One region of the Stappia sp. P2PMeth1 genome, then DNA from elsewhere that is predicted to be linked to it. Evidence: riboswitches for the same ligand, from Rfam matches in the RefSeq annotation. Region 1 holds a riboswitch; each other region holds the start of a gene.
What was found. Region 1 has a riboswitch for cobalamin ahead of P2PM1_RS09715 (DUF1636 domain-containing protein). Riboswitches for the same ligand answer to the same signal wherever they lie in the genome.
Positions count from the first base shown of each region.

Region 2: another riboswitch for cobalamin. It lies ahead of P2PM1_RS19965 (TonB-dependent siderophore receptor); the one in region 1 lies ahead of P2PM1_RS09715 (DUF1636 domain-containing protein).
Region 3: another riboswitch for cobalamin. It lies ahead of cobU (bifunctional adenosylcobinamide kinase/adenosylcobinamide-phosphate guanylyltransferase); the one in region 1 lies ahead of P2PM1_RS09715 (DUF1636 domain-containing protein).

Region 1 covers NZ_FYAW01000017.1:164,302-166,556, forward strand. The annotation lists gene P2PM1_RS09710 (ABC transporter ATP-binding protein) at 1-418, opposite strand, end outside; gene P2PM1_RS09715 (DUF1636 domain-containing protein) at 415-864, opposite strand; cobalamin riboswitch at 892-1,143, opposite strand; gene P2PM1_RS09720 (GTP-binding protein) at 1,213-2,255, opposite strand, start outside.
Region 2 covers NZ_FYAW01000035.1:10,717-12,971, reverse strand. The annotation lists gene P2PM1_RS19965 (TonB-dependent siderophore receptor) at 1-1,000, opposite strand, end outside; cobalamin riboswitch at 1,178-1,394, opposite strand; gene rnk (nucleoside diphosphate kinase regulator) at 1,822-2,253, shown strand.
Region 3 covers NZ_FYAW01000040.1:24,660-26,914, forward strand. The annotation lists gene cobW (cobalamin biosynthesis protein CobW) at 1-750, opposite strand, end outside; gene cobU (bifunctional adenosylcobinamide kinase/adenosylcobinamide-phosphate guanylyltransferase) at 747-1,328, opposite strand; cobalamin riboswitch at 1,453-1,679, opposite strand; tRNA gene P2PM1_RS21735 (tRNA-Asn) at 1,937-2,011, shown strand; gene P2PM1_RS21740 (LysR family transcriptional regulator) at 2,155-2,255, opposite strand, start outside.

The DNA.
Region 1 (2,255 bases):
CGGAAAGCCGCGTCAGGTCGGCGAGCGCCAGCGCCTCGTCGGTCGCGCGGGCGCCGGCCTCGCGCCCGCCGGCGCGGTGATGCGGCAGGTGGCCGAGCGAGACATATTGCGAGACGGTCAGCCGGTCGCAGCTTTCCTCGCTCTGGCCGACATAGGCGATGACGCGGGCGCGCTCGGTGATCGGCACGTCGCGATACGGCCGGCCGCCGAGCCGCATCTCGCCGCCGGTCGGCTCGCTCAGCCCGGCGATCAGCCGGATCAAGGTCGACTTGCCGGCGCCGTTCGGCCCGGCAAGGACGAGGATCTCGCCGTCATGCACATGCAGCGAGAGGTCGGAGAGGAGCGCATCCGCGCCGCGCGGCCGGTAGCCGACCTTTCGCAGCTCCAGCACCACCGGGGTTCCGCTGCGATGGCTCATGCGCCGTCCCTCCGGTCCGCTGCCCCGAGGGCGGGAGCGGGGAGGGCCGGCATCCGCGCCAGCGTCTTGCCCTTCAGCCCCTCGGGCCGCTGCAGCGACGAGCACCAGCCGTCATCCAGCTCGGCATATTGCCGGGCGAAGGCGAGGAGCGTTGCCACGTCGCGCGCCGGCTCGATGTCGCCGAAGAGATAGCTCGCCTTGCCCTCGGCCTGATAGGCGACCGTGCAGGGGTGCGAGCAGCCGGCCATGCAGGCCGCGCCCGCCACCTCGAACGGCGCGGCGCTGTCCCCGGCAAGCGCGGCGCTCAAGGTCTCGATCAGGTGAAGGCCCGGCTGCTCGCGCGTTTGCGGATCGCGGCAGGTGGTGCACACGGTGATGCGGTGCCGGCGCGGCAGGCTGCGGGTAAGGGCCGCCGATGGGCCGAAGAGGGATTCGTTGCGTGTCATGGCTACCTTCCCGGAACACCCCGTCCGGTTGTCGTTGCGGGAGATGGCAGGTCTCCTGGCTCGCGGGTCCGGCCCGGCCGCGCCTTCCCGCCCGGCTTTCGGGCAGTGGCATCGTGCGGCAGGGCCTGGGCCATTCGTCCCGTTGAAGGACGTCGGCCCCGGCCGCTTACAGTTGCGGGGGCAGCCACGGTCTTGGCCCCTGATGGGTACGCCGCACCGTGTTCCCTTTTCATGCCTCCGGCGCTTCGGCCTTCGGCAACCATCGCCGCCAAACTGGCAGATGACGGGCACCGCATCAAGACCAATCGCCGAAGGCCGACCGCAGCGCCGGTTTAGGTCAGGACCGGTTCAGGCCGCCGCGCTGCCCCAGGCGGGGAACGGGTCGTCGAGCCCGGTCCACTCTTCCGGGTGGAAGCCGTCCGCCCCGACCAACGCCGCGTCGAGTTCCGTGCGGATCGCCGCTTCATCCATGCCGCTCGTGCCGATGAAGACGATCTCCTGCCGCCGGTCGCCCCACACCGGATGCATGTAGGGCTCCATCGCCCGCCGCCAGTCCGGCGAATCCGGCCAGTGCTTGCGCGGCACCGCCGACCACCACAGCCCGCGCTTTTCGGTGGTGACGAAGGCGCCCGCCTGGCTGATCTCGCCGACGAAATGCGGCCGGGTCGCCAGCCAGAAGAAGCCCTTGGCGCGGATCACCCCCGGCCAGCTCTTCTGCACGAAGCGGTTCAGCGCGCGCGGCGCGAAGGGCTGGCGTGCCCGGTAGACGAAGGAGCGGATGCCGTATTCCTCCGTTTCCGGCACATGGTCGGCGAACCCGTTCAGCTCCTTGAACCACAGCGGATGCTCATGCGCCTTGTCGAAGTCGAAGCGGCCGGTGCCGAGCACGTCGCGCAAGGGAACGGCGGAGCGGTCGGTCTCCATCACCACCGCGTCCGGGTTCAGTCCGCGCACGATCTGGCGCGCGGCGGCAAGGTCCTGCGGGCGGGCATCGCTCACCTTGTTGAGGATGATCGTGTCGGCGAACTCGATCTGGTCGACGAGCAGGTCGACCAGGGTGCGCTCGTCGTCCTCGCCGAGCGATTCGCCGCGATCGGTGAGGAAGTCGGTGGAGCCGTAGTCCTTCAGCAGGCTCGCCGCATCCACCACCGTCACCATCGAATCGAGCCGCGCCACGTCGCTCAGGCTCTCGCCATGCTCGTCGCGGAACTCGAAGGTCGAGGCGACCGGCAGCGGCTCGGCAATGCCGGTGGATTCGATCACCAGATGGTCGAAGCGGCCTTCGCCGGCCAGCGTCTTGACCTCGCGCAACAGGTCCTCGCGCAGCGTGCAGCAGATGCAGCCATTGGTCATTTCGACCAGCCGCTCCTGGGTGCGCGAGACGTTGCCGC
Region 2 (2,255 bases), on a different contig from region 1:
CGTTCAGGCTGCCGGTATTGAAGCCGCGCCGCTCCAGCCCGGTGTATTTGGCCCGCGCCTTCTGCACCAGCCGGTCGTCGAACAGCGACCAGGACAGGCCGACGCCGGTGTAGAACTCCTTCGTCGCGTTGTAGCCGGGCGTGTCGATGACGAGGCCCTCCGTCGGCGTCGGCGGCCAGGCGGAATCCTGGTCGTCCGTGTCCGACTTGCGGTCGACATAGCGGGCGCTGAGATCGAGGCTCAGCGCGTCGGTGATGTCCCAGTTGAAGCGGCCGTTCAGCGTGGCGTTGCGGTCGCCGTCCTTCTCGGAGCCGAATTGCGAGATGTTGAAGCCCTCGTTCTGGCGCCAGGCGCCGGAGACCGCGATGTCGTATCTCTCGCCGCCGCCGCGCACGCCGACATGGCCGGCCACCGTCTTGTCGGTGCCGGTTTCCGCCCGGCCGGTGATCTTCAGGTCGTTGCGGATGCCGCCCTTGGTGGTGATGGCGATGACGCCGGAGCTGGCATTGGAGCCGTAGATGGCGCTTTGCGGGCCGCGCAGCACCTCGATCCGCTCGATGTCGGCAACCTGCAATCCGCCGAAGTCGAACTCGCCGCTGGAGGTCGCCGCCACCTCGACGCCGTCGATCAGCACCAGAACGTGGTTGGCCTCCGAGCCGCGGATGCGGATCTGCGTCATGCCGCCATTGCCGCCGGTGCGCGAGACGGCGATGCCCGGCACCTTGCGCAGCGCATCGGCGACATAGCGCGTCTGCGTCGTCTCCAGCTCCTCGGCGGTGATCACCGTATGCGCCCGGCCCACCGCCTCGGCGGCGACCGGCGTGCGCCCGGCCGAGACGACGATCCGGTCGAGCTGCGTCGCCTCATCTTCAAGACCCGGCGTTTCAAAACCCTGAGCGCGGGTCTCGCCCGGCGCGGCAATCATCGCCGCCCCCATTCCGGCCCCCAGCACGGCAGCCAACGGCCCGGCGCGCAAGGCGCCCCCCAAAATGAACCTCATCCAGACACACCCCTGACGTGCGCCGGAATGCCCCTCGGCGCTCCGTCGCGATACGGCACGAGCCGGCGGACGCAGGCACGCCCCCAGCGCGACGGCGCAAGGCGGCGGCCTGCGGGCGCAGGCGGTTTCGGGTGTCACCTCAACGGAAAGCCGCGCCTCGACACACCCCGCGTCGAAGATCGGGTGACCGACAGGGGCAGGTCTCCTGGCTCACGGGTCATCGCGGACATTCACCTTCCCAACCCTGCCTTTGCCGGCGGGGTCAGTGGCCTTCGAACGTCCACTCTCCGTTCACAGTTGCGGGGGCAGCCACGGTTTCGGTCCCTGTTGGGTACGCCTCACCGTGTTCCCTTTTCATCCGGACATGTCCGGAACCTCTGTCGGCGTCAAAGAGAGCGGTTTCGCGCGCCCGAGTCAATCGTCTGTCGCCGTCCCCTTCGCCGCTGCAACCGGACGCTGCGTCAGGTGATCTCCGGGCGCGGCGGGGCGGGAGGCGTGCTCCCTCCAGTGGGCGAATCCGTTCCCGCCGTCGCCGGGTCGCAAAAGCCACCACTTGACTTTCGCCGGCCAAGCACCGACCTTCGGGGCATGAACACGACCGCACCGCGCCAGATTTGCGTTTTCAGGGTGTGCCCCATCGCGGGACACTGACCCCCGGCTAGGTCGCGTCGCGCCCCGGCCGCGGGGCATAGGCCGGCTCGTCCCCTCGCGGGCACACAGCAGGCCATAACGGCGGCGAACACTTCCCCTCACGAGATCCAGACCGCCCGACGCGCGCCTTTGTGCGTCGGCGGCCTTACAACATTGCAAGGACGCCGAGAATGGCTCCAGATACCCGCAAGCGGCGCAAGCCCGCCATCACCGTGACCCGCTCCGACCACGAGCGGCTGTCCGGGCTTGCCGAGTCCATTTCCACCCGCAATCCCGCTGTCGCCGAGCAGTTGGCGAGCGAGCTCGACCGGGCCCGCATCGTCGACGACCGGCGCATTGCCGCCGACGTCGTGCGCATGGGATCGCGGCTGCGCTTCACCACCGATGCCGGCGAGGACCGCTCCGTGACGCTGGTCTTCCCGGGCGAGGCCAATATCGCCGAGGGCAAGATTTCCGTCCTCACCCCGATCGGCGCCGCCTTGGTCGGCCTGTCCGCCGGCCAGTCCATCGACTGGACGGCTCTCGACGGGCGCACCCACCGGCTGACCGTGGAGAGCGTCGAGCCCCCCGCCGTGGCCGAGGCCGAGGCGCGGCCGGCATGAGC
Region 3 (2,255 bases), on a different contig from region 1:
ATGATGCTCGTGATGGCTCTCGCGCCCGTGCATGTCGTCTTCCGAAGCGCTCATCCGGCCGAGCAGCACGTCGGCGGCGAGCCTGCCCTTTTCCGCCGCCACGATCTCCACCGCCGCGCGGACGCGGCCGGCGACCTCGGCCCGCACCCGCTCCAGCGTCGCCGCATCGACGAGATCGGCCTTGTTCAGCACGACGAGGTCAGCGCAGACGAGCTGGTCCTCGAACAGTTCCTCCACCGGGCTGTCGTGGTCCAGCGCCTCGTCGGCGGCGCGCTGCGCGGCCAGCGCCGCCTCGTCGCCGGTCACCCGCCCTTCCGCGACGGCTGCGGCATCCACCACCGTCACCACCGCGTCCACCGTCACGCGGGTCTTGACGCTCGGCCAGGAGAAGGCGCGCACCAGCGGCTGCGGCAGGGCAAGGCCCGAGGTCTCGATGACGATGTGGTCCGGCGCCTCGTCGCGGGCGATCAGCATTTCCATCGTGGGGAGGAAATCGTCGGCGACGGTGCAGCAAATGCAGCCATTGGTCAGCTCCACCACCTCTTCGGCGGCGCAGTCCGGATCGGCGCAGCCGTCGACCAGCGAGCCATCGAAGCCCATGTCGCCGAACTCGTTGACGATGAGGCCGATGCGCTTGCCCTTTGCCTCGCGCAGCAGGTTGGCGAGCAGCGTCGTCTTGCCGGCGCCGAGGAAGCCGGTGACGATGGTGGCCGGGATCTTGCCGGCGGTGCGGGGCGTGGATGCGGTCATAGGCGGATCTCCGGCTGGAGGTGGGATGGCTTGAGAACGAGCGGCAGGCCGGCGGCGACAAGCACCGCTACATCGGCGAGTTCCGCGATGCGGCGATTGAGGCGACCCTGCTCGTCGCGAAAGCGGCGGGCGAGCGCATTGTCGGGCACGATGCCCGAGCCGACCTCGTTGGTGACGAGAACGATGGGGCCGGGCGCGGCGCGCAGCGCCCCGGCGAGCCGGGCCGTCTCCGCTTCCGGATCGGCTTCAGCGAAAATCAGGTTGCTGAGCCACAGGGTCAGGCAATCGACGAGGATGGCGCGCTGCGCCGTGCTCTCGGCAGCGAGGACGCCGGCAAGGTCGCGCGGCTCCTCGATGGTCCGCCAGCCCTCGCCCCGCTGGTCGCGGTGGCGGTCGATGCGCTGGCGCATCTCCTCGTCATGGGGCGTGCAGGTGGCGACATAGACGCGCTCGCGCGCCGAGGCGAGCACCAGCCCCTCGGCATAAAGGCTCTTGCCCGAGCGCGCGCCGCCCGTCACCAGCACGGTGCGGGCCGCGACAGGAGCCGGGGCGGTTGGAGAATCGGATGCGCCGCTCACGCGCAAGCCGTCCGGCAGCGGGATATGCCGGGAGGGCTGAAGCGGCGGGCGCCCTTCAACGGGAACATTCTGGCCTCCTGCCGTCCACCCGACGGCGCGTGACGTTTCGGGCCGGGCCCCTTGGCGGGGGCTCGGGTGATCCGGCTCGTCTCCTGGCTCGCGGGTCGCGGCCTTGCCCTGCCCTTCCCGGACCGAAAGGCCCAGTGGTTCATGCAGGAAGGCTCGCCGCTCACAGTTGCGGGGGCAGCTACGGATTCGGGAGCCCGACTTGGGTCCTCCCCCACCGTATTCCGACTTTCCCCTTTCACCGGACTTCGTCCGTCAGAAAGGACCGGAAGATCACGACTCATAGCCTGCCGAAGGGGCCGGCGTCCAGCAGCGAGACGTGGACGGCTCCGGGAAGCTTCCGCAGCGGCGCCCGCTCCACTCACAGCGGATGCGGCCGGATGCCCGCGGCTCTTGCCGGTGCAGCTTGCCGGTGCACGCTCCCCGCCCCTCCCCACTCCCCGACTGTGGAAAAGTTTTGCGACAAAGGGCTTGGCAAGCGGCGGCGCAGTTTGCTATACGCCTGCCATCGACGCGGTGCGGATGCCCCGCGTGTTTCGTGATCCCCGGTAGCTCAGTGGTAGAGCAAGCGGCTGTTAACCGCTTGGTCGCTGGTTCGAATCCGGCCCGGGGAGCCACTTCCTCCTTATCTTCCCAAAAATCCTCCAGTCTTCCCGAAAACATGCGCCGCCTGGCGATATCGGGTTTCCTGCGGCCGAATGGGCTCTAGGTCGTGAATTCATAACTGTGCCGTTTCTCGCCAGACTTACGAGTCCACGACCTACGCGCGTTCCTTCAGGAAGTCGACAAAGGCGCGCACGCGCGGAATGGCCTGGCGGCCGGGAAGCATCAGGGCGGAGATCGGCTTGGGATCCGCGTCGT